DNA from 4 places in the Streptomyces sp. NPDC028991 genome. Region 2 is predicted to be linked to each of the others. Evidence: riboswitches for the same ligand, from Rfam matches in the RefSeq annotation. Region 2 holds a riboswitch; each other region holds the start of a gene.
What was found. Region 2 has a riboswitch for cyclic di-AMP ahead of ACZ4V1_RS26960 (M23 family metallopeptidase). Riboswitches for the same ligand answer to the same signal wherever they lie in the genome.

Region 1: it holds a riboswitch for cyclic di-AMP, as region 2 does, so the genes downstream of both, ACZ4V1_RS05960 (C40 family peptidase) here and ACZ4V1_RS26960 (M23 family metallopeptidase) in region 2, are expected to answer to the same signal.
Region 3: it holds a riboswitch for cyclic di-AMP, as region 2 does, so the genes downstream of both, ACZ4V1_RS05005 (transglycosylase SLT domain-containing protein) here and ACZ4V1_RS26960 (M23 family metallopeptidase) in region 2, are expected to answer to the same signal.
Region 4: it holds a riboswitch for cyclic di-AMP, as region 2 does, so the genes downstream of both, ACZ4V1_RS10285 (M23 family metallopeptidase) here and ACZ4V1_RS26960 (M23 family metallopeptidase) in region 2, are expected to answer to the same signal.

What each region holds. Positions count from the first base shown of each region.
Region 1 covers NZ_JBVHVP010000002.1:389,187-396,182, reverse strand. The annotation lists gene ACZ4V1_RS05970 (M23 family metallopeptidase) at 1-35, shown strand, start outside; gene pcrA (DNA helicase PcrA) at 129-2,636, opposite strand; cyclic di-AMP (ydaO/yuaA leader) riboswitch at 2,887-3,064, shown strand; gene ACZ4V1_RS05960 (C40 family peptidase) at 3,072-4,262, shown strand; gene ACZ4V1_RS05955 (tellurite resistance/C4-dicarboxylate transporter family protein) at 4,290-5,312, shown strand; gene ACZ4V1_RS05950 (hypothetical protein) at 5,290-5,643, opposite strand; gene ACZ4V1_RS05945 (C40 family peptidase) at 5,955-6,996, shown strand, end outside.
Region 2 covers NZ_JBVHVP010000016.1:128,548-135,543, forward strand. The annotation lists gene ACZ4V1_RS26945 (DNA gyrase/topoisomerase IV subunit A) at 1-925, opposite strand, end outside; gene ACZ4V1_RS26950 (M16 family metallopeptidase) at 1,238-2,605, shown strand; gene ACZ4V1_RS26955 (M16 family metallopeptidase) at 2,602-3,990, shown strand; cyclic di-AMP (ydaO/yuaA leader) riboswitch at 4,182-4,343, shown strand; gene ACZ4V1_RS26960 (M23 family metallopeptidase) at 4,356-5,120, shown strand; gene ACZ4V1_RS26965 (GntR family transcriptional regulator) at 5,321-6,016, shown strand; gene ACZ4V1_RS26970 (HPr family phosphocarrier protein) at 6,167-6,448, opposite strand; gene ACZ4V1_RS26975 (bifunctional acetate--CoA ligase family protein/GNAT family N-acetyltransferase) at 6,649-6,996, shown strand, end outside.
Region 3 covers NZ_JBVHVP010000002.1:200,980-207,975, reverse strand. The annotation lists gene ACZ4V1_RS05015 (LolA family protein) at 1-1,192, opposite strand, end outside; gene ACZ4V1_RS05010 (polyprenyl synthetase family protein) at 1,430-2,440, opposite strand; cyclic di-AMP (ydaO/yuaA leader) riboswitch at 3,130-3,297, shown strand; gene ACZ4V1_RS05005 (transglycosylase SLT domain-containing protein) at 3,303-3,803, shown strand; gene ACZ4V1_RS05000 (HAD family hydrolase) at 3,900-4,709, opposite strand; gene ACZ4V1_RS04995 (GNAT family N-acetyltransferase) at 4,984-6,069, shown strand; gene ACZ4V1_RS04990 (glycosyltransferase family 2 protein) at 6,098-6,996, shown strand, end outside.
Region 4 covers NZ_JBVHVP010000004.1:15,188-22,183, reverse strand. The annotation lists gene ACZ4V1_RS10300 (dihydrofolate reductase family protein) at 1-184, shown strand, start outside; tRNA gene ACZ4V1_RS10295 (tRNA-Met) at 240-313, shown strand; gene ACZ4V1_RS10290 (PP2C family protein-serine/threonine phosphatase) at 495-1,706, shown strand; cyclic di-AMP (ydaO/yuaA leader) riboswitch at 1,950-2,107, shown strand; gene ACZ4V1_RS10285 (M23 family metallopeptidase) at 2,118-3,152, shown strand; gene ACZ4V1_RS10280 (aldo/keto reductase) at 3,324-4,268, shown strand; gene ACZ4V1_RS10275 (PrsW family intramembrane metalloprotease) at 4,287-5,726, opposite strand; gene trmB (tRNA (guanosine(46)-N7)-methyltransferase TrmB) at 5,737-6,621, opposite strand; gene lhgO (L-2-hydroxyglutarate oxidase) at 6,897-6,996, opposite strand, start outside.

The sequences.
Region 1 (6,996 bases), on a different contig from region 2:
CGTGGCTGCGCAGCCACGGTCTCAACCCGTCGTGACGCCGTAACGTCTCAGCAGCCGGAACGGTCTCAGCAGCCGGAACCGGGCAGACGTGCGGGCGCCCGAGGCGCCCGCCGCATCTCCTCGCCCCCTCAGAGCTTCTCCACCGGCGCGTACCGCAGCAGCAGCCGCTTCGGCTTCGTGTCTCCGAAGTCGATCGTCGCCTCGGCGTTCGACCCCGTGCCCTTGACCCCGACCACCGTCCCGAGACCGAACTGGTCGTGCGTGACGCGGTCCCCGACCGACAGCGAGACCGTCGCCCGCTCGGCGGAGGCGGACCGGCCCGTGGCGAAACCGGACGCCCCCGCCGCCGAGGAACGGGACGACGACAGCGAGGCCGCCACGCCCGAGACCGGCGCGGAGGGCGCTGGTCCGTTCGCCCCGGTCCGCTTCCACTCCAGGTGGGGCGCCGGGATCTCCTCGAGGAAGCGCGAGGGCGGGTTGTACGACGGCTGCCCCCAGGCGCTGCGCAGCGTGGACCGGGTCAGGTACAGCCGCTCACGCGCGCGCGTGATGCCGACGTACGCAAGCCGACGTTCCTCCTCCAGCTCCTTGGCCTGGCCGAGGGCGCGCATGTGCGGGAAGACGCCGTCCTCCATGCCGGTGAGGAAGACGACCGGGAACTCCAGGCCCTTGGCGGTGTGCAGGGTCATCAGGGTGACGACGCCGTCGCCGTCCGACCCCGCCGCGTCAACAGCATCATCAGGCGCTGTCGGGATCTGGTCGGAGTCGGCCACCAGCGCGACCTTCTCCAGGAAGTCGGCCAGGGTTCCGGCTTCTTCGCTCTCGGCCCGCTCCTGCTCGAACTCCAGGGCGACGGCCGCGAGTTCCTGGAGGTTCTCGATGCGGGTCTCGTCCTGCGGGTCGGTGGAGGCCTGCAACTCGGCGAGGTAGCCGGTGCGTTCGAGGATCGCCTCCAGCACGGTCGCCGGTCCGGCGCCGGACTCGACGATCGTATGGAGGTCCTCCATGAGCGTGTTGAACCGCTTGACGGCGTTCGCCGAGCGCGCGGCCATGCCGTATGCCTCGTCGACGCGCTTGAGCGCCTGCGGGAAGCTGATCTTCTCGCGCTGGGAGAGCGCGTCGATCATGGCTTCGGCCCGGTCACCGATGCCCCGCTTGGGGACGTTGAGGATCCGGCGCAGCGGCACCGAGTCCTCGGGGTTGGCCAGTACCCGCAGGTAGGCAAGGACGTCCCGGACCTCCTTGCGCTCGTAGAAGCGGACACCGCCGACGACCTTGTAGGGCAGGCCGACGCGGATGAAGACCTCTTCGAAGACACGGGACTGGGCGTTGGTCCGGTAGAAGACGGCGACGTCGCCGGCCTTCGCCTCGCCCGCGTCCGTGAGGCGGTCTATCTCGTCGGCGACGAACTGTGCCTCGTCGTGCTCGGTGTCGGCGACGTACCCGGTGATCTGCGAGCCGGCGCCCTGGTTGGTCCACAGGTTCTTGGGCCGGCGGGACTCGTTGCGCTCGATGACCGCGTTGGCGGCGCTGAGGATCGTCTGGGTGGAGCGGTAGTTCTGCTCCAGGAGGATCGTCGTCGCGTCCGGGTAGTCCTCCTCGAACTGGAGGATGTTACGGATGGTGGCGCCGCGGAAGGCGTAGATCGACTGGTCGGCGTCGCCCACGACACACAGCTCGGCGGGCGGGACCTCGGCCTCGGGCGGCACGTCGACGGGGTGCTCGGAGGTGCCGACCAGCTCGCGGACCAGGGAGTACTGGGCGTGGTTGGTGTCCTGGTACTCGTCGACCAGGACGTGCCGGAAGCGGCGGCGGTAGTGCTCGGCGACGTCCGGGAAGGCGCGCAGCAGATTGACCGTCGTCATGATCAGGTCGTCGAAGTCGAGGGCGTTCGCCTCGCGCAGCCGCGACTGGTAGAGGGCGTAGGCCTGGGCGACGGTCTTCTCGAAGCCGTCGGCGGCCTGGGCGGCGAAGTCCTCCTCGTCGATCAGCTCGTTCTTCAGATTCGAGATCTTGGCGCTGAAGGACTTGGGCGGGAAACGCTTGGGGTCGAGATCCAGGTCGCGGCAGACGAGCGCCATCAGGCGCTTGGAGTCGGCGGCGTCGTAGATCGAGAAGGACGAGGTGAAGCCGAGCCGCTTCGACTCGCGGCGCAGGATGCGGACGCAGGCGCTGTGGAAGGTCATCACCCACATCGCGTTCGCACGCGGGCCGACGAGCTGCTCGACGCGCTCCTTCATCTCGCCCGCGGCCTTGTTGGTGAAGGTGATCGCGAGGATCTGGCCCGGGTGGACGCTCCGCTCGGCCAGCAGGTGGGCGATGCGGTGGGTGAGCACGCGGGTCTTGCCCGAGCCGGCGCCGGCCACGATGAGCAGCGGGGAGCCGGAGTGGACGACGGCGGCGCGCTGGTTCTCGTTCAGCCCCTCCAGGAGCGCCGCGGCGTCCAGGGCGGGGCGCGGGGCGCCGTCCCGGTAGTGGGCGTCCCGGTCCGGCGGCGCGTCGAACTTCCCGCCGAACAGATCGTGCGGAACCGGCTCCGGTCCGTGATCGTCGTCGGGCGGCGGCGGGGGTTCCTCCTCGTGACCGCGGGGGATCTGGAGGCTCGCCAGGAAGCTGTCGTCAAAGAGGCTGCTCATCGCTCTCCGAGTCTAGGGCGCCCCACCGACAACCCGGCGCCACCCCGGAGAATGGCCGGTATCCCGCCATGAGCACGCGCTGCGACAGAGCGGACCACGAAGAGTGACCGCGCGGTGGCCGGGAGGCGGCCCCACCCGGAGGTCACGAAAATGTATCGGGCATATCACCCACCAACCTTCACAGCCGCCACACGAGTTGGCTACGGTTCGGACAGGCCGCACGACCCCCTCCGGCGAACGTCGCCGGGCCGCGCGGCCTCCGCCGAGTCCGGTGTGCCCGCACGGCGCCCGGAGCCGGGGACCCAACCGAGAACCTTGGGGTGAATCGGCCGTACCGCCCCCGACGGGGCGGACCCGCCGTAGGGCAAACCTTCCGAACCACCGCCCGAACCCGACAGCTAACCCGGTAGGCGGAGCGTGGAAGGAGTCGCCTCCTTGGCGTCGCACCGCAAGTCGCGTCCCACCGGTACGCGCGTCGCAGGAATACGGCCCCCCGCCCTCGCCACGGCGGCCCTCACCTCCGTCGCCCTGCTGTCCCAGACGGCCACCGCGGCACCGTCGGACGACGACAGGCCGAGCCTCGAAGAGGTCGAGAAGAAGGTCGACGACCTGTACCGCCAGGCGGGGTCGGCGACGGAGAAGTACAACGCGGCCAAGGAGAAGACCACCAAGCAGCGCAAACGCGTCGACACCCTGCTCGACGACGTCGCCAAGCGCACCCAGAAACTGAACGAGGCGCGCGAGGAGCTCGGCTCCTTCGCCTCCGCGCAGTACCGTACGGGCGCCTCGATCCCGGAGACCGCGACAGTCCTGCTCGCGGACTCGCCGCAGGACTACGTCGACCGGAATCACCTGCTGAACCGGCTCACCGGCCGCCAGAAGGACGCGGTCGACGACTACGCCACCCAGCAGTCCGAGACGATGGAGAAGCGCCGCGAGGCCACCGAGAGCCTCGAGACGCTCACCGAGTCGCAGAGCGACCTCAAGACCGCCAAGGCCACCGTCCAGAAGAAGCTCGCCACCGCGCGGGAGCTGCTGTCGGAGCTGACCGCCGAGGAGAAGGCCCGGCTCGCGGCGATCGAGAAGAAGAAGCAGGAGGAGGCCGCCCGCAAGGCCGCGGAACTCGCCAAGCGGCAGGCCGAGGAGCGGGAGCGGCAGGAGCGGGCGGCGCGGCAGGAGAGCGACGCCGCCGCGGACACCCCCGGATCATCCGGCTCCGGCGACACCGGTACGGGAACCGGGTCCACCACGCCGGACTCCTCCTACGGCACCAAGGCCGAGAAGGCGCTCGCCTTCGCCCGCGCACAGATCGGCAAGCCGTACGTGTGGGGCGCCACGGGCCCCGGCTCCTACGACTGCTCGGGGCTCACCCAGGCCGCCTGGAAGGCCGCCGACGTGACCCTGCCGCGCACCACCTACGACCAGGTCGACGCGGGCACGACGGTCCCGGTCGCCCAGGCCCAGCCCGGTGACCTGGTCTTCTTCTACGACGACCTCAGCCATGTCGGCCTCTACATCGGCAACGGCATGATGATCCACGCCCCGAAGCCGGGCGCGTACGTCCGTGAGGAGTCGATCTACTACGACGGCGAGTCGTCGATCCACAGCGTGGTGCGCCCGGCCTGACGCGCGGGGCTCTCTAGCATCGGGCGCATGTCATCCGGCACCTCCCCCGCCTTTCCCTACCCTCTGCGCGCCTGGTGGGCTCAGCGTCCGCCGGCCGCCGGGGCCGCGGTCATGGCGACCGGCATCCTGTCGGTCGCCCTGCACCTGACGGGTCACGAGGTCCTGTCCCGGATCGCCCTGGTCCTGGCCTGCGCCGCCTGGCTGACGCTGGCGGCGAACTTCGTCTACCTGCTGCTGGTCGAGCGCGCGCAGTGGGTGACGCGGGCCGGGACGCCGGGCGCGCTCACCGCCGTCGCCGCGACGACCGTGCTCGGTACCCGCTTCTCCCTCTTCGGCTGGTCACCCGTGGCGGCGGCGCTGCTGGTGCTGGCGGCGTTGCTGTGGCCGGGGCTGCTGCTCCTGGTCGTCACCCACTGGGGGCGCAGGATGCCGGGCGCCGTGTTCCTGGGCTGCGTGGCCACGGAGGGGCTGGCCGTGCTGGGCGCCACGCTGGCCGCGGCCACCTCGACGCCCTGGCTGGCGTACGCGTCGCTGGTGCCGTTCTGGCTGGGGATCGTGCTCTACCTGATCGCGCTGTTCCGCTTCGACCTGCGGCAGGTGGCCCGGGGGTCCGGGGACCACTGGGTGGCGGGCGGCGCGCTCGCCATCTCGGCCCTCGCCGGCGCCAAACTGCTGGCGGCGGCCGGGACCGGCATGTACCTGTGGAACAACGACGACTACGCGGTCCTGCACGACGTGACCGTCTTCCTGCTCGCCCTCGACCTCGCCTGGTACGCCGTACTGCTCGCCGCCGAGATCGCCTGGCCCCGGCTCCGCTACGACGTGCGCCGCTGGTCGACCGTCTTCCCCCTCGGCATGACGGCGGCGGCGACGCTGTCCGTCGCCGCCGTCCTCGACGTGCCGTGGCTGGACGCGCCCGGTCGGGCGCTGCTGTGGATCGCGGTGGCCGCGTGGCTGGCGGTAGCGGCGGGGGCGGTCTTCCGGGCCGGAGCCGGGCTGCGGTCCGCGGGCGCGGACACCGGGCGGGTCAGGTCCAGAGCACCGCGATGAAGACGTTCGCCACGGTCAGCAGGCCCACCAGGCCGAACAGCGGCTTCTCCACCTTCTCGTCGTCGCGCTTCACGTAGACCAGGCCGAGGATCACGACCAGTACGGCGAGCTTCACGCCGATCTTGACGTTGTCGACGGACTGGTCGTCGGCCTGGTTGAGGCCGATCAGGATGACGCCGGTGACCAGCATCGTCAGTGCGCCGTGCAGCATCGCCGGAACGAAACGGGCCGTGCCCTGGCCCATCGCCTTCAGCTGGGTCAGGAAGCCGCCGAGGAGCGAGGCGATACCGATGATGTGCAGACCGACGAAGATGTGGATGAGTACGTCCATGGGGCCGGAGCCTAATGAGAGGCCGGACACCGGCCGACACCGGGCCGCCGGAGGCGCGGACACGCGGGTGCGCGCCAGCACGACCGCCCGCCCCATAACACCTCACGCCTCCCGCACGTCCCCGATCCGGCACATCGGTCATCACCCTGCGTGAAGGCGACGCCCGCGGAACGGACTCCTGGTCACCTACGGTCGCCGACCGCTCCGGTACCGCCACTTCCGCGCATCCCGTCACCGGGCCGTTACCGCCGCGCCTAGCGTCCTCTCCCAGGCAACCGGAGTCGAGTCGTACGGAAGGACGTGGATCGCAGGTGGGAACGCACCGCAGGCCGCGACAGCGCGCGACGGGCGGCGGGAGGGTGTGTACGGCGGCCACGGTCACCCTCGCGGGCGCGGCTACCGCGACCGGGCTGGGCGCCGGCACCGGGCACGCCGAGCCGGAACCGACTCCCGCACAGGTCAGAGCCAAGGTGGAGGAGCTCTACCAGGAGGCGGAGGTCGCCACGGAGAAGTACAACGGCGCCAAGGAGAAGGCGGTCGCCGCCGAGCAACGCCTGGAGCACCTACGCGACCAGACCGCCCGCAAGGAGGACCGGCTGAACTCCGCCCGGGAGCGACTGGGTTCCGCCGCGGCGGCCCAGTACCGCAGCGGCGGCCTCGACCCCGCCCTGCAACTCGCGCTCTCCGCCGACCCCGACCGGTACCTCGACGGTGCCGCCTTCGTCGAGCGGGCGGGCAGCCGGCAGGCGGCCGCCGTGGGCCGGGTACGCAAGGAACTGCGGGAGATCGAGCAGCTGCGCGGAGCCGCCCGCATCGAGGTGACCTCGCTGAAGTCCCGCCGGGCGGAGCTGAAACGTCACCGCGAGACGATCACCGGCAAGCTGGACTCGGCCCGCCGCCTGCTCTCCCGGCTGACGGCCGAGGAACGCGCCCGCCTCGGCCACGGCACGGGCGACCGCGCCTCCCGCTCCTCGACGGGCGACAGGGACCCACTGTCCGCCGCTACCACCCAGGCGCCCAACTCCCGCGCCGCGGCGGCCGTCGCCTACGCCCGCCAGAAGCTCGGCAGCCCCTATGTGTGGGGCGCGGCCGGCCCCGACTCCTTCGACTGCTCGGGCCTCGTCCAGGCCGCCTACCGCGCCGCCGGTGTCTCCCTGCCCCGCACCACCTACGCCCAGATCGACGCGGGCCGCCGCGTCGCCCGCTCGGAACTCCTCCCCGGCGACCTGGTCTTCTTCTACTCCGGCATCAGTCACGTCGGCATCTACGCCGGCAACGGCCGGATGATCCACGCCCCGAACCCGTCGGCCCCGGTCCGCGTCGCCCCGATCGACGAGATGCCGTTCGCGGGGG
Region 2 (6,996 bases):
GGTCGGTGAGGTCCTTGACGTCGGCGATGCCCTGGAGCTTCTTCGCGCCGACCAGATCCTTGATCTTGGCGATCACCTTCTCCGGGCCGACCGCGAAGGGCAGCTCGGTCACGACGAGACCCTTGCGGCGGGCCGTCACCGTGTCGACGGCGACCGTCGCCCGGATCTTGAAGGTGCCGCGGCCCGTCTCGTAGGCGTCCCGGATGCCGGGCAGGCCGACGATCCGGCCGCCGGTGGGCAGGTCGGGGCCCGGAACGTGCTTCATCAGGGCTTCGAGGTCGGCGTTCGGGTACCGGATCAGGTGCCGGGCGGCCGCGATCACCTCGCGCAGATTGTGCGGCGGCATGTTCGTGGCCATGCCGACCGCGATGCCGGAGGCGCCGTTGACCAGCAGGTTCGGGAAGGCGGCGGGCAGCGCCACCGGCTCCTGCTCCTGGCCGTCGTAGTTGGGGCCGAAGTCGACGGTGTCCTCGTCGATGGACTCCGTCATCAGGCTGGCGGCCTCGGCCATCCGGCACTCGGTGTACCGCATGGCGGCCGGCGGGTCGTCGTTGCCCAGGGAGCCGAAGTTGCCGTGGCCGTCGACCAGGGGGACGCGCATGGAGAACGGCTGGGCCATGCGCACCAGGGCGTCGTAGATCGACGCGTCGCCGTGCGGGTGCAGCTTGCCCATGACCTCGCCGACGACACGGGCGCACTTCACGTAGCTGCGCTCGGGCCGCAGGCCCATCTCGTTCATCTGGTAGACGATGCGGCGGTGCACCGGCTTGAGGCCGTCGCGGGCGTCCGGCAGCGCACGGGAGTAGATGACCGAGTACGCGTACTCGAGGAAGGAGCCCTGCATCTCGTCGACGACGTCGATGTCGAGGATCTTCTCCTCGTACGAATCGTCGGGCGGCGGGGTCTTCGTACTACGGCGGGCCATCGCTGCCGGCTCCTTGCTGAAGCGTGAACGGTGATCTGACGCGGTCCATTGTGGACTGCGGCACTGACAGCGACCGACCAGGACCCGTCACGGGCTGCCCGGCCCGGCGCTGCCCGCAGAGTACGCCCTCGTCACACGCGCTCGCCCCCGTCGGGCCGCTGAGCCCGTTCTCGCTCTCGGCGTACGAGGTCCGGGAACTCCACCGGCGCCCCGCACGCTTGCATACAGTGGCAGGATCGGCGGAATCCCGCAGTTCCGCCCAATGATCCACCAAGTGTTTCCACCAAGGATTCCGCGATCGAAGGGACGTACATGCCCATGGGTCACACGGCCACAGCCCAGGCAGGCTCCGGCGGCCTGACAGCGACCGAGCACCGCCTGGCCAACGGCCTGCGCGTGGTGCTCTCCGAGGACCACCTGACCCCGGTCGCGGCGGTGTGCCTCTGGTACGACGTCGGCTCGCGCCACGAGGTCAAGGGGCGTACCGGCCTGGCTCACCTTTTCGAGCACCTCATGTTCCAGGGCTCCGCCCAGGTCAAGGGCAACGGCCACTTCGAACTGGTGCAGGGGGCCGGCGGCTCGCTCAACGGCACCACCAGCTTCGAGCGCACCAACTACTTCGAGACCATGCCCGCCCACCAGCTGGAGCTCGCCCTCTGGCTGGAGGCCGACCGCATGGGCTCCCTGCTGTCCGCGCTGGACGACGAGTCCATGGAGAACCAGCGGGACGTCGTCAAGAACGAACGCCGCCAGCGCTACGACAACGTGCCCTACGGCACGGCGTTCGAGAAGCTGACCGCCCTCGCCTACCCGGAGGGCCACCCCTACCACCACACGCCGATCGGCTCCATGGCCGACCTGGACGCGGCGACGCTGGAGGACGCGCGCGCGTTCTTCCGCACCTACTACGCGCCGAACAACGCGGTGCTCTCGGTCGTCGGCGACATCGACCCCGAGCAGACGCTCGCATGGATCGAGAAGTACTTCGGCTCCATCGCCTCGCACGACGGCAAGCAGGCCCCCCGGGACGGCTCGCTGCCCGACGTCATGGGCGGGCAGCTGCGCGAGATCCTCGAGGAGGACGTCCCGGCCCGCGCCCTGATGGCCGCCTACCGCCTGCCGGAGGACGGCACGCGCGCGTGCGACGCGGCCGACCTGGCCCTCACCGTCCTGGGCGGCGGCGAGTCTTCCCGTCTGTACAACCGGCTGGTACGCCGCGACCGCACGGCCGTCGCCGCCGGATTCGGCCTGCTGCGGCTCGCCGGAGCGCCCTCCCTGGGGTGGCTGGACGTGAAGACGTCCGGTGACGTCGAGGTGCCGGTCATCGAGACCGCCATCGACGAGGAGCTCGCCCGGTTCGCCGAGGAGGGACCCACGGCGGAGGAGATGGAGCGCGCCCAGGCCCAGTTGGAGCGCGAGTGGCTGGACCGCCTGGGCACCGTCGCGGGCCGCGCCGACGAACTGTGCCGGTACACCGTCCTGTTCGGCGACCCGCAGCTCGCCCTCACCGCCGTACAGCGGGTGCTCGAGGTGACGGCCGAGGAGGTCCAGGAGGTCGCCAAGGCCCGCCTGCGCCCCGACAACCGCGCGGTGCTCGTCTACGAGCCGACCGCCCCCGCAGAGGACACCGACGCCGACACGAACGACGCCACCGACGAGAACGAGGAGGCGGCCAAGTGACCGAGCTCGCCACCATGGAATTCCACGCCCAGCCGCAAGCCGGCGAGCCCAAGCCGTGGGCCTTCCCGGCGCCCGGGCGCGGCAGCCTCGGCAACGGCCTCACCGTGCTGCGCTGTCATCGCCCCGGTCAGCAGGTCGTCGCCGTGGAGGTGCTCCTGGACGCGCCCCTGGACGCCGAGCCGGCCGGTCTCGACGGTGTCGCCACGATCATGGCGCGTGCCTTCTCCGAGGGCACCGACAAGCACTCCGCCGAGGAGTTCGCCGCCGAGCTGGAGCGCTGCGGAGCCACCCTCGACGCACACGCCGACCACCCCGGTGTCCGGCTGAGCCTGGAGGTGCCCGTCTCGCGCCTCGCCAAGGCCCTCGGCCTGGTCGCCGACGCCCTCAGGGCGCCCGCCTTCGCGGACGGCGAGGTCGAACGGCTGGTCCGCAACCGGCTCGACGAGATCCCGCACGAGCTGGCCAACCCCGCCCGCCGTGCGGCCAAGGAGCTGTACAAGGAGCTGTTCCCGGCCGGTACGCGCATGTCGCGCCCCCGGCAGGGCACCGAGGAGACGGTCGCGAGCATCGACTCGGCGGCCGTGCGGGCCTTCTACGAGAAGCACGTCCGGCCCGCCACGGCCACCGCCGTGGTCGTCGGCGACCTCACCGGCGTCGACCTCGACGCGCTGCTCGGCGAGACGCTGGGCGCGTGGACCGGCTCCGCGGCCGAGGCGCGCCCGGTACCCCCGGTGACCGCCGACGACACCGGCCGGGTCGTCATCGTGGACCGCCCCGGTGCCGTCCAGACGCAGCTGCTCATCGGCCGCACCGGCGCGGACCGGCACGACCGTGTGTGGCCCGCGCAGGTGCTCGGGACGTACTGCCTCGGCGGCACCCTCACCTCGCGCCTGGACCGCGTCCTGCGCGAGGAGAAGGGCTACACCTACGGCGTACGGGCGTTCGGGCAGGTCCTGCGTTCCGCGCCCGACGGCACGGGTGCCGCCATGCTCGCCATCAGCGGCTCCGTGGACACCCCCAACACCGGTCCCGCCCTGGACGACCTGTGGACGGTGCTGCGCAAGCTCGCCGCGGAAGGGCTCACCGACGCCGAGCGCGACGTGGCCGTGCAGAATCTGGTGGGCGTGGCGCCGCTGAAGTACGAGACGGCGGCGGCCGTGGCGAGCACTCTCGCCGACCAGGTCGAGCAGCACCTGCCCGACGACTACCAGGGGACGCTGTACCGCCAACTCGCCGCCACCGGCACGGTGGAGGCCACGGCCGCGGTCGTCAACGCCTTCCCGGGCGACCGTCTGGTCACCGTCCTCGTCGGCGACGCGGCGCAGATCAAGGAGCCCGTCGAGGCTCTCGGTATCGGTGAAGTCACCGTGGTTGCGGCCGAGTAGCGGCACGCGCGCGTGGCGGCCCTGGTGACCCGAGTGTCATCAGGGCCGCCTTTTGTCCGAATTGAGGGAGAGGCTGCCCGTCTGCCCTGTGGCGTGCGCTACAAAAAGCTTGTTGCGTTTGAGGATTGAAGACAGCCGCGTTTAGCGTCATCCGGGCTGTTCGTCAGGCAGTGCGCCGCACCCGCGGCACCGGACAGCCATCGCCGAGTCCCCGTACGGCGCGAGCCAGGGGAGCCGGGGACCCATGCAGTCCCTGGGGTGAATCGGACGCCCGCGCGCAGCGAGGGGGTCCGTAGGAGACCTTCCACCTCCGAACCCGTCAGCTAACCCGGTAGGCGAGAGGGAAGGAAAGGACCAGCCTCTACATGGCGTTCACGCGCGCCACCGGGAAGCACCGCCGTCCCAGCCGGGTGCACCGCACCACCGCCCGCGCGGCGGGTGTCGCGGCCCTCGCCACCACCGGCGTCGTCGGCACCCTCGCGGCTCCTGCGCTCGCCGCCGAGTCCGAGGCGGAGCAGAGCGGACTCACCCCGGTCGTCACCATCGGCGACTCCATAGCCCACGAGATCGACGCCCAGGCCACCGCGCAGGAGCAGGCGGCCCTGCACGCCGCCGCCCGTGAGGCGGCCCAGGAGGCCGCGCGCGAGCGGGCGGCCGAGGCGGCGAAGGAGGCGCGCGAGGCCAAGGAGCGCGCCGCACGCGAGGCGGAGCGCAAGCGCCTCAACACCTTCGTGTCGCCGATCACCGCCTCCTACGTCTCCACCGCCTACCAGGCCGGCAGCTCTCTGTGGTCGTCCGGCAGCCACACCGGCATCGACTTCCACGCCGCCAGCGGCACCTCCGTGCACGCGGTCGGCGTCGGCACCGTCGTGGAGGCCGGCTGGGGCGGGGCGTACGGCAACCAGGTCGTCATCAAGATGCACGACGGTACGTACACGCAGTACGGCCACCTGTCGTCCATCGGCGTCTCGGTCGGCCAGTCGGTCGGCGCCGGGCAGCAGATCGGCCTCTCCGGCGCCACCGGCAACGTCACCGGACCGCACCTGCACTTCGAGGCCCGCACGAGTTCCGAGTACGGTTCGGACATGGACCCCGTCGCCTACCTCCGCTCCCACGGTGTGAACCTCTGACGTAGCGCGGGTACGGCACCCGAAAGCCCCGGCTTCCCGAGCCGGGGCTTTCGCATTTCCGCGCGGGTCCCGGAAGCGCCGTCGTCCAAAAAACGTCCATGAAATCCGCCGCACCGTCGGAATATCCGCTTGATTGGCCTAGAGTCACTGAACACGCGTCAATCGTCGACGTTTCACGGGGATTAAGGCGGAGGTCGGGTATGCGTATTCCGGCGCACTCGGTGTGCACGGCGATCCGGGACGACATCGTCACCGGCGTCCACGGACGCGGCAGCCGGCTCACCGAGGAACTTCTGGCCCGCCGCTACGGCGTCTCCCGCGTCCCCGTCCGCGAGGCCCTGCGTACGCTGGAGGCCGAGGGCTTCGTGGTGACGCGGCGGCACGCGGGCGCGTGCGTCGCGGAACCCACCGAGCAGGAGGCCGCCGACCTGCTGGAGACGCGTACGCTCCTCGAGCCCCTCGGCGCCTCCCGCGCGGCCCGGCGCCGCACCGAGGCGCACCTCAAGGTGCTCCGCGGGCTGGTGAGGCTCGGGCAGGAGCGTGCCAGGCAGGGCAACAGCGAGGACCTGCGCTCACTGGGCGGATGGTTCCACGAGACCCTCGCCCAGTCCGCCGGCAGCTCTTCCCTGGCGGCCTTGCTGACCCAGCTGCGCCACAAGATCGCCTGGATGTACGTCGTTGAGGCGCCGGCCGGACCCGTGGAGTGCTGGGCGGAGCACGGCGCGATCGTGGACGCGGTGGCCCGGGGCGACGGCGAGCGCGCGCGGGCGCTCATGACGCTGCACACCGAGCGGTCGGCGTCGGCGCTCAGACTGCGATTCACCTCCGGCGGCGGGCGGACGGAGCGTGTGAGGAACTCGCAACGTCCCGTAAACACGCCGAGCCTGCGGCATTAACACGGGGGCCGTATACAAAGAGGGGGTAATTCGGGGGGGGGGTGTTCTCTGCTGCCTATTTCCTGTTGTGCTCGAAAGTGTGGGGGAGCGGAAAGCGAAAGCGAAAGGCCCGCCCAGTGTTCCGGGCGGGCCTTTCGGTGCTGCCGTTGATCAGACGGTCTCGGGGAGTTCCTCGAGTCCTTCGGAGACCAGCTTCGCCAGTCGGTCCAGGGCGGCGTCCGCACCCTCGGCGTCGGCGGCGAGGACGATCTCCTCGCCGCCCTGGGCGCCGAGGCCGAGGACGGCCAGCATGGAGGCCGCGTTGACGGGGGAACCGTCGGCCTTGGCGATCGTCACCGGGACGCCTGTGGCCGTGGCGGCTCGGACGAAGATGGAGGCGGGGCGGGCGTGGAGACCCTCGGCCCAGCCGACGTTGACGCGGCGCTCAGCCATGTGATGCTGCCCTTCAGGTGTTCAAGGTTTCATGTTGTCTAGACCAGTCTTGTCTAGACCAGTTTCCCACATCGTGAAGCGTGCCGGGACGGCACCGTGCACCGTCCCGTGTGGTCGCCGGACCGCGGCCTCGGCCCGGCCTTCCGTCCTCCACAGACTGCCTCGCGCCGTTGTCGTACGCGAGCCGTACTCTGGGGCCCATGCAGACCTCGTCGGACCGGCACGAGTACCCCGCCCACTGGGAGGCCGACGTGGTGCTGCGCGACGGCGGCACCGCGCGCGTCCGCCCCATCACCGTTGATGACGCCGAGCGCCTGGTCAGCTTCTACGAGCAGGTCTCCGACGAGTCGAAGTACTACCGCTTCTTCGCGCCGTACCCTCGCCTGTCCGCCAAGGACGTCCACCGCTTCACGCACCACGACTTTGTGGACCGGGTGGGACTCGCGGCCACCATCGGCGGCGAGTTCATCGCCACCGTACGCTACGACCGGATCGGCGCCGGTGGAACACCCGCCTCGGCACCGGCCGACGAGGCCGAGGTCGCCTTC
Region 3 (6,996 bases), on a different contig from region 2:
CCTTGCCGTCGTCCGTGATCAGGGCGTTGACCAGGCGGGTCTTGAAGACCGTGCCGGAGCCGAAATCGCCCTTGACCTGGTCGCCGAAGGAGCCGAGGAAACCACCGAGGTCGCCGCCCGCGGAGGCCGTGGGCAGGCCCTGGCCGCCGGTGTCGAAGGTGGCGATCGAGTTCCATCCCTCGCCGATTACCTTCGGGCCGTCCGTCCCCTTCAGGCCGTCCGTCCCCTTCAGGCCGTCCATCTCCTGCGCGAGGTCGCCCCCGGCCTCCCGGCCGTGCTCCGGCGCCTCGGCCGTCTCGTCGGCCTCGGTGACCTTCGCGCCCTTGGGCGGGGTGAAGTCGAACGTCGACGCGTCCGGCTTCGCGAAGCTGACCTTGGTGAAGCCCGCGTCCACGACGGCGGCGCCGCCGCTCGCCGGGGTCAGCGTGAACTTCAGCGGCATGCCGGTCTTCGCGTCCACCGCGACGCTGATGGCGCCGACCGTGGAACCTTCCTGCTTCGGCTTGATCACCAGTCGGTAGGCGTCCCGGCCGGCCACCTGAGCGGTGCCGTCGACGGTCACGGACGTGGTGTCGTCGACCGCCTTGAGTGCCTGGTCGGCGAAGTCCTTCGGAGTGGCCGGCACCTCCTTCTCCGGCTGCTCGGCGGCGCCGGACGTGGTGGTGTGGTACACCTCGTTGGACTCGCTGTCGTAGCCCCAGACGTCCTTGCCGTCGTGGATGAGGCTGTACTCTGCGGCGTTCTCCAGCAGGGACAGCTTCTGCCGGTCGGGGCCGTCTGCGGCGACCCGGAGCGTGTGGGTGCCGGAGACCAGCTCGGTGAGCTTGGCCGACGGGTCGGCGGCCGAGCCGCCCTCGTCTCCGCCCGAACCGCCCGGCGCGCCGGTTATACCGGACATCATGCCGCTCTCCAGACCGCCGAGGTCCGGCAGGCCCAGGTCCGTGCTGATCTTGACCGTGCCGGACAGCTGCTCGACGTCCGACTTCGCGATCTTCTCGATGAGTTGTTCCGCCGTGACCTTCGGAAGGTCCGGGTCCCCGGAGTCGGCGAGGGCGGGGACGAGGCCGATCGTCGCGGCCGCCACTCCCATCACCGCGACCGGGACGACGTACCGCGCGGCCCTGCGCCGTCCGGACCGCAGGTCCTCGCCCTCACCGGCGGTCGTGCTGTCGTCGGAATCGATCGGTGCCATTGTGTGCCCTACCTCCGTCGTCGGCGGCGGCTGTCCCACGGCCTCGCACTCGTTCACCCGTGAGCCGCCATTCTCACCCGAATCGGTGAGGATTGGTGTCTTCCGTGGTGTCCATCTGACCAAATCGGCCAAGGGGAATCGTCAGACCGCGGGCTCAACTCCGCCTACTCCTGCGGGATGACACGGAGGGGCCGCGACTCCCCCGGCCCGTAGGGGGCGGGGTACGCGGCCGGGCGTTCAGCCGGCCCGGTGCACCACGGCGTCGCACAGCTCCACCAGCGCGGCCTTCGCCTCGCACTCCCTGAGCGGGGCCAGCGCCGCCCGGGCGTCCTTGGCGTACCGGATGGTGTCCTGCCGCGCCTGCTCCAGCGCGGGGTGGGCGCGCAGCAGCCGCAGCGCCTCCGCGTGCCGCGCGTCGTCGCTCAGGTCGGAGTCCAGCAGCTCGCACAGCGCGATGTCCTCGGCGAGCCCGAGCCGCGCCGCCCGCTCCCGGAGCCGCAGCACCGGGAGGGTCGGGATTCCCTCGCGCAGGTCGGTCCCGGGCGTCTTCCCCGACTCGTGGGAGTCGGAGGCGATGTCCAGGACGTCGTCCGCGAGCTGGAAGGCGACACCGAGCCGCTCGCCGTACTGGGTCAGCACGTCCACGACCGTCTCGTCGGCGCCGGACATCATCGCCCCGAACCGGCAGGAGACCGCCACCAGCGAGCCCGTCTTGCCGCCCAGCACGTCCAGGTAGTGGTCGACCGGGTCCCGGCCGTCCTGGGGCCCCGCCGTCTCCAGGATCTGGCCGGTGACGAGCCGCTCGAACGCCAGGGCCTGCACGCGGACCGCCTCGGGCCCGAGGTCGGCGAGGATCTGCGAGGCGCGGGCGAACAGGAAGTCGCCGGTGAGGACGGCGACCGAGTTTCCCCAGCGGGTGTTGGCACTGGATACGCCACGCCGCACGGCGGCCTCGTCCATCACGTCGTCGTGATAGAGGGTGGCGAGGTGGGTCAGCTCCACGACGACGGCCGAGGGCACGATCCCGGGGGCGTAGGGGTCGCCGAACTGGGCGGAGAGCATCACCAGCAGTGGCCGGAAACGTTTGCCGCCGGCTCGCACCAGGTGCTGGGCGGCCTCCGTGATGAACGGAACCTCGCTCTTGGTTGCCTCAAGCAACCCTTCCTCGACAGCAACCAATCCGGCCTGGACATCGGCTTCCAGAGCCTGGTCCCGCACGCTCAGCCCGAACGGCCCGACGACGGTCACGAGGGGTCTCCTGTCTGCTGGTGTCTACTGGCGATTACCTGGTTTGTCGATAGGTCGCTGCCACCACTCAAGTCAGCGTATCCGGTCACCTTTCGATCACCGCGAGCGCCCACCGTTACAGGCCGGTCGGTATCAGATCATGCACAGTATGTTTTTGATCAGGTGATATGAGCAGACATTGATCGACATCGCCAGGGCCGGAACCCGCCACGGAAGATCACATCACTCCCCCCAACGGCCCGCACTGCGAATACGTCACCCACTCGGCGCACTCCACCCTCACCTCGAACGGATGCCCGCACGGCGCGCCGAAACACCGCTCAGGGCGAGGCGAGAGACGGGGCGCGCACGACGGCGAGCCCATCCGGCCGCCGGCCGGCATCCGAAGCCCTCCCGGCCTACGGCCGATTGGCTCCCTGTTGGCCTGAATGCCCGATTTGCCATCCTTGTTGAGGCCAGTGAGTTGGCTCACTCCCGCACACCTGTAGGCAACCCCGCCGCCGGCTGTGCCCTCCCTTTGCGCCGCAAGCCAGTTGAGCCTTGGCAGCCGCAAAGGATCAAGCGCCTCAAACACCCCAGACCAAGGTCAACAGGACTGTTGGGTGATTCCTGCACTTGTTTCGGACATCTGCTCTCGCATACGTTCCCGGCCTGTCGGGCGGACGCCGAATCCTGCCACCGCCCGGTCACACAGTCATCCGCCAACAAACTCGCAGGCAGGAGCGGGGGACCCAGGTAAGTCGCCGCACCGGTCACCACCGGAGCGGCTTGGGGTGAAGCCGTGCCCGTCAGGGCCCGGCCGGGCACCTCCCCGCCCGAACCCGACAGCTCACCTCGCAGGCGTAAGGAGAGGGACTCAAGCATGTCTGCCAACGGTCAGAACCGTCACGCCCGCACCGCCCGCCTCGCCCGGAAGCTCGCGGTGGCCGGCACCGGCGCCGCAGTGCTCGCCCTGCCGCTCATCGGCGCCACCAGCGCCTCCGCGGCCACCCCGGCCGCCACCACCTCCGCCGCGTCCGCCACCACGGCGGCGACGACGTACCCGGACAACCTCGACGGCTGGATCCGGGAGTCGCTCGACGTCATGGCGCAGCACGGCATCCCCGGGTCGTACGAGGGCATTCACCGCAACATCATGCGGGAGTCGTCCGGCAACCCGCTCGCCATCAACAACTGGGACATCAACGCCATCAACGGCACCCCGTCCAAGGGCCTGCTCCAGGTGATCGACCCGACCTTCCAGGCGTACCACGTGCCCGGCACCTCCTGGGACCCGTACGACCCGGTCGCCAACATCACCGCCGCCTGCAACTACGCGGCCGACCGGTACGGCTCGATGGACAACGTCTTCGGCGCGTACTGATCCGCGCGGAACCGCACCGGGCTGCGCGGAGCCGCACCGAACTGCGCCGCACCGCACTGAGCTGCGCCGAGGCGTACTGAGCCGCGCCGAGGCGTACTAAGAGGTTCCGAAGATCCGCTCGAGGACGACGGCCACGCCGTCGTCCTCGTTCGTCGTGGTGACCTCGTCGGCCACCGCCTTGAGTTCGGGGTGGGCGCCGGCCATGGCGACGCCGTGCGCCGCCCAGTCGAACATGGGGATGTCGTTCGGCATGTCGCCGAAGGCGATCGTCCGCCGCCGGCCCAGCCCCAGGCGCTCGGCGGCCATCGCGAGGCCGGTCGCCTTGGTGATGCCGCACGGCTGGAGCTCCACCGTCCCCGGCCCCGACATGGTGACCGTGGCGAGGGAGCCCACCACCGCGCGTGCCGTCGCCGCCAACTCGTCGTCGGTCAGGTCGGGGTGGCGCAGCAGCACCTTGCTGATCGGCGCGCTCCACAGCTCGTCGCGCCGCTCGACCCGCACCGCGGGCAGCGTCGGGTGGGGCATCAGGTAGCCCGGTTCGATGAGCGTCAGGCCGTCGACGCCGTCTTGGTCGACCGCGGCGTGCACCTGCCCCACCTCGGCCTCGATCTTGCCGAGCGCGGTCTCGGCCAGCTCCCGTTCCAGGGTGACCGACCACAGCATCCGGTGTGCGCCGGCGTCGTACACCTGCGCGCCCTGGCCGCACACCGCGAGCCCCGTGCAGCCGAGGCGGTCGAGCAGGGACCGCACCCGGGGCGCCGGCCGCCCGGTCACCACCAGATGCCGCGCACCGGCCTCGGCCACCCGCGTCAGCGCGGCCAGTGACCGGTCGGACACGGTGTCGTCGCCGCGGAGCAGCGTGCCGTCGAGGTCGGTGGCGACGAGTGAATACGCGGTGCGGTCCATGATCAGAGAATACGGACACCGCACCTGTCCGACTCACCCGCGATCGCTTCCGAACGAGGACGCGCGAGGTCGGCACGAGTCCGCACGAGTACGGCACGAGTGCGCACGAGGACGCACGTTCGTGTCCGAAACCTGGCACATCACCGGCTTCATCGGCTAAAGCCGGTTAAGGGCCTGTGCACCGGTTGGCAACAACATGGTCCGCTACCTACCGGCCGAACCGTCCCCGGGGGTACCGTCCTTCTGTCCAGGGGGACTTGATCGGGGGGTCGGGTTGAACAGCGGACGTGTGCGCGTGCTCAGGCCGGAGGAACTGGGCGAGGGGGAACGGGAGCACTGGCGCGAGCTGCGCGCCAAATCGACGGCACCACGCAATCCGTTCATGGAACCGGAGTTCACCGACGTCGTGGGCCGGGTACGGCCGCGGGCGCGGGTGGCGGTGGTGTACGACGGCGGTGATGCGGCCGGTTTCCTGCCGCACGAGCGGGGACGGCTGGGTCAGGGCCGGGCGATCGGGCTCGGCGTCTCGGACTGCCAGGGCGCGGTGCTGCGCCCGGGCCTCATCCCGGACACCCGGGAACTGCTGCGGGCCTGTTCCCTGTCGAGCTTCGCCTTCGACAACCTCGAGGCGGAGCAGGGGCTGTTCGTGCCGCACGCCGCCGAGGAGCACACCACCTACGTCATCGACGTGGAGCAGGGTTACGAGGCGTACGAGAGCGTACTGCGCGACCGGTCGCCGAAGTTCCTGAAGACCACCCTCGCCAAGGAGCGCAGGCTCGGCCGTCAGGTCGGGGACGTGCGCTTCGTGTTCGACGAACGTGACCCGGCCGCGCTGCGCACGCTCATGGAGTGGAAGTCGGCGCAGTACCGCAGGACGGGACGCCGGGACCGGTTCGCGCAGGAGTGGATCACCCGGCTCGTCGGACGGCTCGCCAGGACCCGGGCGCCTGAGTGCACCGGCACCCTGTCCGTGCTCTACGCCGCAGGCCGCCCGGTCGCCGCCCACTTCGGACTGCGCTCGGCGACGGTCCTGGCGTGCTGGTTCCCGGCGTACGACCCGGACTTCGCCAAGTACTCGCCGGGGCTGGTGCTGCATCTGCGGATGGCCGAGGCCGCCGCCGCCGCGGGCATCGGCATGCTCGACATGGGGCGGGGTCCCGCGGAGTACAAGGACTCGCTGAAGACCGGAGACCTGTCCGTGTACGAGGGGGCGGTGACGCGGGTGGGGGCGGGCGCCGCGCTGCACTGGCTCGGCCGCGAGCCGGCCCGCCGCGCGCACGGCTTCGTGCGCGACCGGCCCCGGCTGGCGTCGCTGGCGGTACGGACGCTGAGGGGCGCGGCCCGGCTGCGCCGGTCATGACGGAGGGCAACCACGAGGGGGTGGGCGCATGGCCGGTGTGCGGCGTGCGCGGCAGGAGACACGGCGGGCGATAGAGGGGTTCCTGAGCATCGGGCCGGTGCAGGTCGCCGAGCTGGATCTCGGCGGCGAGAGCGCGGCGGCTGACACCACCGAGCGGGGCGATGACGCCGAACGGGGCACGGGGGCCGACGGCACCGAGCGGGGCGCGAGGGCCGAGGGAGCCGAGGGAGCCGACGGCACCCAGCAGGGCAATGAGGGTGACGGCACCCAGCGGGGCGATGGGGGTGACAGCACCGAACGGGCGGAGCTGAGACCCGGGCCGGGCAGCGCGCCGGTGACGTCCGGCGCGGTTTTCCTCCTGGTCAGGCGGGCGGGGGTGCCCGTCGGCACCCTGCTCGGGCAGGTGCCCGAAGGAGCGGATCCCGCAAAGGTGCTGACCGGACTCGCCCGGGAGCTGCCGCACGGGGAGCCGCCCGAGCCGTTGCCCGGGCCGCCGCCGTCCGCCAGTGTCGTGGTCGCCACCCGGGAACGCGCGGACCAGCTCGCCCGCGCGCTGGACTCACTGCTCGCGCAGGACCACCCGGACTACGAGATCGTCGTCGTCGACAACGCGCCCACGACCGAGGAGACCCGCGAACTCGTCGAGCGCAAATACGGCGAGCGGGTGCGCTACGTGTGCGAGCCGGTGCCCGGACTCGCCATCGCCCACAACCGGGGCCTCGCGGCCGTACGGGGCGAGGTGGTCGCCTTCACCGACGACGACGTGGTCGCCGACCCGAGCTGGCTCACCGAGCTGACCGTCCCCTTCGCCGCCGATCCGCGCCTGGGCTGCGCCACGGGGCTGATCCTGCCCGCGCGGCTGCGCACTCCCGCCCAGGTGCTCCTGGAGAGCCACGGCGGCTTCGCGAAGGGGTTCACCCCGCGGAC
Region 4 (6,996 bases), on a different contig from region 2:
GCCCTGCGCCCGGCTGATCCTCGACGCCGGGGTGCGCCGCGTGGTCACGGCCTGGCGCGAGCCGGACACCTTCGTGCCGGGGGCCGACGGCAGCGGGGTGCTCGCGGCCGGGGGCGCCGGCGTCGTCGTACTGCCGGAGTACGAGCAGCGGGCGAAGGCGCCGAACCGCCACCTGGAGGGGTAGGGGGATACGGATGTGCATTCCACCCCCGGGATGACGTACAGTAGAGACACAACGGCGCGGGGTGGAGCAGCTCGGTAGCTCGCTGGGCTCATAACCCAGAGGTCGCAGGTTCAAATCCTGTCCCCGCTACTCAAGGCCGAAGGCCGGAATCCATGAGGATTCCGGCCTTCGGTGCGTTCACGGACGTGATCCCGGCACCCGCCACCCTCACCCGACCGGCCCCCACGGCTCGCCCCCCGCCCCCGCTCCGGGAAACCTGGGGGACGGGACGGCAAGCGGCGCGGACGTGCGGGGTGGCGGGAGACGAGTGGTGCGGCCAGGTGACGTGGACGACGAGGGAGCCTACGCCCGGGCCGGCGGCCGGCTTCCCCGCGATCCCGTGCCCGACCCCGGCCTCGGTGACCGGCCGGAGCCCCTGCCGGTCACCGAGGCCACGGGGCCGGTGCGGCGGTGGCGGGCCTCGTACGGGCGGACCTTCTTACGCCTGCTCCCCGTGCTGCTGATCGTCGTCGCCATCCTGTACGACATCTTCACCCCGAGGTACTTCACCGCGGGCCCCCTCTACACGGCCGCGCCCCTGGTCGCCGCCCCGGTCTACTCACGGCGCGGCACGGCGCTCACCGGCCTGGCCGTGGTGGCCGCCGTCGTCGGACTGCAGCTCGGCAAGGGCGTCATCCACTACGTCGACTCGCTCACCGAGTTGATCACCATCGCCACGGTCGCCGTGCTCGCCGTACTCGTGAACGGCTTCGTCCGCCGCACCGGCGAGCGTCTCGTCTCCGTCCGCGAGATCGCCGAGGCCGCCCAGCGGGCCGTGCTGCCGGAGCCCGCCGAGCGGATCGGCGGTTTCGAGATCGCCGCGTGCTACGAGGCCGCGCAGGCCGACGCCTTCATCGGCGGTGATCTGTACGCGGTGCAGGACAGTTCGCACGGCATCCGGCTCATCGTCGGCGACGTGCGCGGCAAGGGCATGGGCGCGGTGGCCGCCGTCGCCGTCGTGATCGGCGCCTTCCGGGAGGCCGCCGAGCAGGAGGCGACCCTGGAGGCGGTGGCGCAACGGCTGGAGCGGGCGCTGGCCCGCGAGGGCACCCGGCGGGAGGGGCTGGACGCCTTCGAGGGGTTCACCACCGCCGTGCTCGCCGAACTCCCGCACGGCGACGGGACCGTACGCATCGTCAACCGCGGCCATCCGCCGCCCCTGCTGCTGTACGCCGACGGCACCCTGCGGCCGCTGCCCGCCCGCGAGTCGGCGCTGCCGCTCGGCATGGGGGAGCTGGGCGTGTGGCCCGACCGTGCGGAGGAGGCCGAGTTCCCCGGTGGGGCCACGCTGCTGCTGTACACCGACGGGCTGTCGGAAGCACGGGACACGCGGGGGGAGTTCTACGATCCGCACGTCCGGCTGGCCGGCCGGGTGTTCCGGCACCCGGTGGAACTGCTCGACACCCTCGCCGACGACGTGCGCCGGCACTCCGGGGGCGGCATGGCCGACGACATGGCACTGCTCGCCGTACGACGACCTTGATCGATATCACCGGACGTGACGGACCGACCGCCCTCCGCATAACAACTGATACACCGTCAGAAATTTGTGATGGAAGGGGGAATACCGAGAGCCGGTCAACTCGCCCGGTTTTCACCGGTCACGAGGCGTACGTCCCGGCCGGATTCGTTAATGATCAAGAGGAACGGCTTGGAATCCGAGCCTCACGTCTATTAACGTTCGATAACGCAGCGCGGTCGTCCCAGCCGTCACAGAAGGCGGCTCCGTGCGCACGCGCCGAATCCCGCAAGGGAACCGGGGAACCACCACATTGGGGTGAATCGCTCGTACGACGCCGTGGAGACACGGCGGATATACGCGCGTAGGAGACCTTCCTGCTCCGAACCCGTCAGCTAACCCGGTAGGCGAAAGGAAGGAAAGGAGTACGCCCACGTGGCGTCCAACCGGCCTGCCCCCGAGGCCCCGTTCGTGCCCAGCGGGCACGACACCGACACCTTCGGCTACGACGGCTACCGCACCGAAGAGGGCCCCTGGGAGGAGTGGAATCCCACCGCGGACTCCATCCGCCCCGTACGCGGCCGGCACCGCGTCGCCAAGCAGCGCGGCGGACTCGCCCGCAGCTCCACCGTCCTCGGCGTCGGTGTCATAGCCGCGGTCGGCGCGGGCGGCATGGCCAGCGCGCAGACCGGCAAGCCGCCGGTGTCGATCTCCGTGCCGGACCTGCCGAACGTCGGCTCGCTCATCTCCGACGAGGAGGAGCCGGAGCCGGAGGGTTCCACCACCCCGCTCAGCAGCATCGCCACGGTCTCCGCCGACACCACCTCGGAGAGCACCACCGACGCCGGCGAGTCGCTGCGCGCCCGGATCCTGGCGCAGGCCGAGCAGCAGCAGGCCCAGGTCGAGACCAAGGCCGCCGCCGAAGCCGCGGCCGCCGCCGAGAAGAAGGCAGCGGAAGCCGCCGCCAAGGCGGAGAAGGAGGCCGAGGCCAAGGCCGCCGCCGCCAAGAAGAAGGCGGAGGAGGAGGCCGCGAAGAAGGCCGAGGCCGAGCGGCTCGCGCAGCTGGCCAAGCAGTACACGCTGCCGACCTCCTCGTACACGATCTCCTCCACCTTCGGCCAGGCCGGCGCCTACTGGTCCTCCGGCCACCACACCGGCCTCGACTTCGCCGCCCCCACGGGCACGCTGCTCAAGGCGGTGCACAGCGGCACGATCACGTCGGCCGGCTGGGACGGGTCGTACGGATACAAGACCGTGCTCACCCTCGACGACGGCACCGAGGTCTGGTACGCCCACCAGTCCTCCATCAGCGTCAGCGTCGGCCAGAAGGTCACCACCGGTGACGTCATCGGCCGTGTCGGCGCCACCGGCAACGTCACCGGCGCCCACCTCCACATGGAGGTCCACACGGCCGGCGGTGGCGGTATCGACCCGATGGCGTGGCTGCAGAGCAAGGGCCTCACCCCCTGATTCCCGCCTCACCCCCGATTCCCGCCTCGCGCGCTGCCCGTCTCCGCTGATCCCCGGCGGTCCTGACGGCGTCCCCCCGACGTCAGGGCTGCCGGTGCGCGATGGGCGGTTTGCGGGAACTTTGCCCCGTTTCCGGAATCGCCCCGTCCAGTACGGTCGTTGACGCAGGACATGACTTCTCTGCGCAAACTCGGCTCCTCCGACCTGGAGGTCTTCCCGCTCGCCCTCGGCGGCAACGTCTTCGGCTGGACCGCCGACCAGGACACCTCCTTCGCCGTCCTCGACGCCTACACGGCCGCGGGCGGCAATTTCCTCGACACCGCCGACTCCTACTCCGCGTGGGTCGACGGCAACAGCGGCGGGGAGTCCGAGACCCTCATCGGCAAGTGGCTCGCCTCCCGAGGCAGCCGAGGCGACGTCGTCCTCGCCACCAAGGTCAGCCAGCACCCCGAGTACCCGGGACTGACGGCCGCGAACATCAAGTCCGCCGCCGACGCCTCGCTGCGCCGCCTGGGCACGGACCACATCGACCTCTACTACACCCACTTCGACAAGCCCGAGGTGCCGGTGGAGGAGATCATCGGCGCGCTCGACGAGCTGGTGAAGGCGGGCAAGGTCCGGCACATCGCCGCCTCCAACATCTCCGCCGAGCGGCTCGCGGCGTCCCTGGAGTTCTCCGACCGAGAGGGCCTCGCCCGGTACGTGGCCCTCCAGCCGCACTACAACCTGGTCTCGCGCGAGACGTACGAGGGTGAGCTCCGCGAGCTCGCGGAGCGCGCGGGCCTGGCCGCCGTGCCGTACTACGCCCTCGCGTCCGGCTTCCTCACCGGCAAGTACCGGACCGGTGCGGCGGTCGACAGCCCGCGGGCGGGCGGAGCCGCGAAGCACCTCGGGACCGAACGCGGCCGACGGGTCCTCGCCGCCCTGGACGAGATCGCCGGGGCCCACGACGCCCCCGTCGCCACGGTCGCCCTGGCCTGGCTGGCCGCGCAGCCGACGGTGGCCGCGCCGATCGCGTCCGCGCGCACGGTGGAGCAGTTGCCGGCGCTGCTGGGCGTGGCGGAGCTGAGCCTGACGCAGGGCGAGGTCGGGAGGCTTACCGAGGCGTCGGCCTGAGACCGTACGGCTGCGGGTCTACGGCCGGTAGGGACGGGGCGGGGCGTACGGCGCGTACGGGCTGTACGGGGCGTAGGTTGTCGGCGCGGGGTACGGCGTCGGGGCCGACGTCGGCCGGCCGGGGCCGTACGGTCCGTGCGGGAACGGCCCGGGTGGGAGGGCCCCGTGCGGAAGCGCCCCGTGCGGGAACGGCCCGTGCGGGAACGGTCCGTGCGGATGTCCCCAGGGTGGTACGGCCACCGGTACGGGCGGTGCCGTGGCCCGGGCCGCGTAGTCCAGTGCCGGGCGCGCCACGTCGCGTCGGTGCCACAGGGCGTCCAGCAGTTCCCGTTCCCGTACGGCGTAGTCGGCGCCCGCCCCGCCCCTCAGCCCGCGCTGCCGCAGGAACGCCAGCGAGGTCGCGTACGCCTCGTACCGCGCCACCGTCCGGGCCACCTCCTTCCCGGCGTGCCGGCGGGCGTGCTGACGGGCGATCCGGCGGGCGCGCATCGAGCCGAGCGCGTAAGACTCCGTCGGCGTCAGCCACCCGGCCACGACGTACACGGGGAGCGCGTCGCGTACGGCGCCCAGTTCGCGCTGCCGGGTCCAGATCGCCAGCCAGGTCAGCAGGCCGAAGGAGGGCACCATGAACGCCCCGTACACGGCGAGGAAGCCGTACTCGCCGAACGTGGCCGAGCCGTTCCACAGCGCGTGCATGCCCATCGCCAGCAGCAGGCCGGCCGGCGGGAGCAGGGCGCGGCGCAGGCGGTGGCGGCCCGTGGAGAGTGCGGCGATGCCGAAGCCGATGCCGGTGAGCACGGTGAAGAGCGGGTGGGCGAACGGCGACATCACGATGCGGACGAAGAAGGTCGCCGCGGTGACGGAGGCGATGCCGCTGCCGCCGGTGAGCTGGTCGGTGCCGAAGGCGTTGCCCAGGTAGAGGATGTTCTCGGTGAAGGCGAAGCCGGTGGCGGTGACGCCCGCTATGACGATGCCGTCGACGATGCCGGTGAAGTCCCGCCTGCGGAAGAGGAAGACCAGCAGGACGGCGGCGGCCTTCGCGGACTCCTCGACCACCGGGGCTATGACCGTGGCGCCCAGGGTGTCCGCGCCGGCCGGGTCGGCGGTGGCCGTCGCTATCCATCTCGTCGCGAAGCTGTTGGCGACGATCGCGATCAGCGCCGCCGCGCAGGCGCCCCAGGCGAAGCAGAACAGCAGGTTCCGCCAGGGTCCGGGCTCGACCCGGTCCAGCCAGCGGAACGCGGTGATGAGCAGCGGCACGGGCAGGACCGCGAGGCCGAGCCCCACCAGGAACCCCTGCGTGCCGGTCTGTTCGCGCACCAGGGCCAGGATCACCAGACCGGAGAGCGCGAGCAGGGTGATCAGCGCGCCGTAACGCACCCAGGTGCGCTGCCACCAGTGCGGATGCGTACGCGTCCGCGTCGGTGGACGCGTCGGATACGGGGGACAGGTGGCCACGGCATGGACCCTAACCGGTGGGGGGCAGCTCCTTGTGCTGGTCGCGATGCTGATCGCGATGCTGATCGCGGTGCGGTACGGCCTGCTGTACGCGGCGGAAGAGCAAGTCGTTCACCACATGACCCTTGTCCAGTCCCTGGCCCTCGAAACGGGTCAGCGGCCGGTGGGCGGGGCGTGGCGCGAACCCGCCGCCCGGCTCGGTGTTCTCGAAGTCGGGGTGCGCGGTGAGGACCTCGAGCATCTGCTCCGCGTACGGCTCCCAGTCGGTGGCGCAGTGCACGAGGGCCCCCGGCGCGAGGCGGGTCGCGGCCAGGCTCAGGAACTCCGGCTGGATCAGGCGGCGCTTGTGGTGCCGCTTCTTGGGCCAGGGGTCGGGGAAGTAGACGCGCAGGCCGGCGAGGGAGCCGGGGGCGAGCATCTCGCGCAGGAGGATGATCGCGTCGCCGTTGGCCACCCGGATGTTGGACAGGTCGTTCCGCTCCGCGAGACCCAGCAGGTTGCCCTGGCCGGGGGTGTGGACGTCCACGGCGAGGATGTTGGTGTCCGGGTCGGCGGCGGCCATCCGGGCGGTGGCCTCGCCCATGCCGAAGCCGACCTCCAGGACGACGGGGCGGGCGTTCCCGAACAGTTCGTCGAGGCCGACGACCCGCTGACCGTCGATGTCCAGGCCCCACACGGGCCACAGCCGCTGCAGCGCGTCCGCCTGCCCGGCGGTCACCCGGCTCCGCCGGGGCTGGAAACTCCTGATCCGTCGCTCGAAGTGCGATCCGGCGGGATCGGCCTTCGGCCCGTCGGGAAAACGGGGCTCACCCTTGGCCCGGGTGTGCCGGATGGGCACCCCGGTGTGCGGTGCGGCGGGCTGGGGGGCTTCGGGGGCGTGGTGGAAGTCAGACACAATGCCTCAATTTTACGGCCACCGGTCCCCGTGGCCGCGGGCAGTCACGTCCCGTCCCCTCGCGGCGGCGGGCAGCCGCCTCCGGCCCCAGCTGCGGAGCCGTGCCTCCCCAGGGCCTGAACGGCCCGGGTCCATGCCGGGTCCGGGCCCACGCTGGTCTCTCCGGGTCCGGGTCCATGCCGGTCTCTCCGGGCCCGGGCCCGCGCTGGTCTCTCCGGGCCCATGCCGGTCTCTCCGGGTCCGGGTCCATGCCGGTCAACGAAGACGGCCCCGGATCAACGCACCGCCCCCAACATCACCAGCGCCCTCCGCCCCACCTCCCGCCCGATGGGCAGCGCCGCCGTCGCGGCAGGCGAGGGCGCGTTCAGAACATGC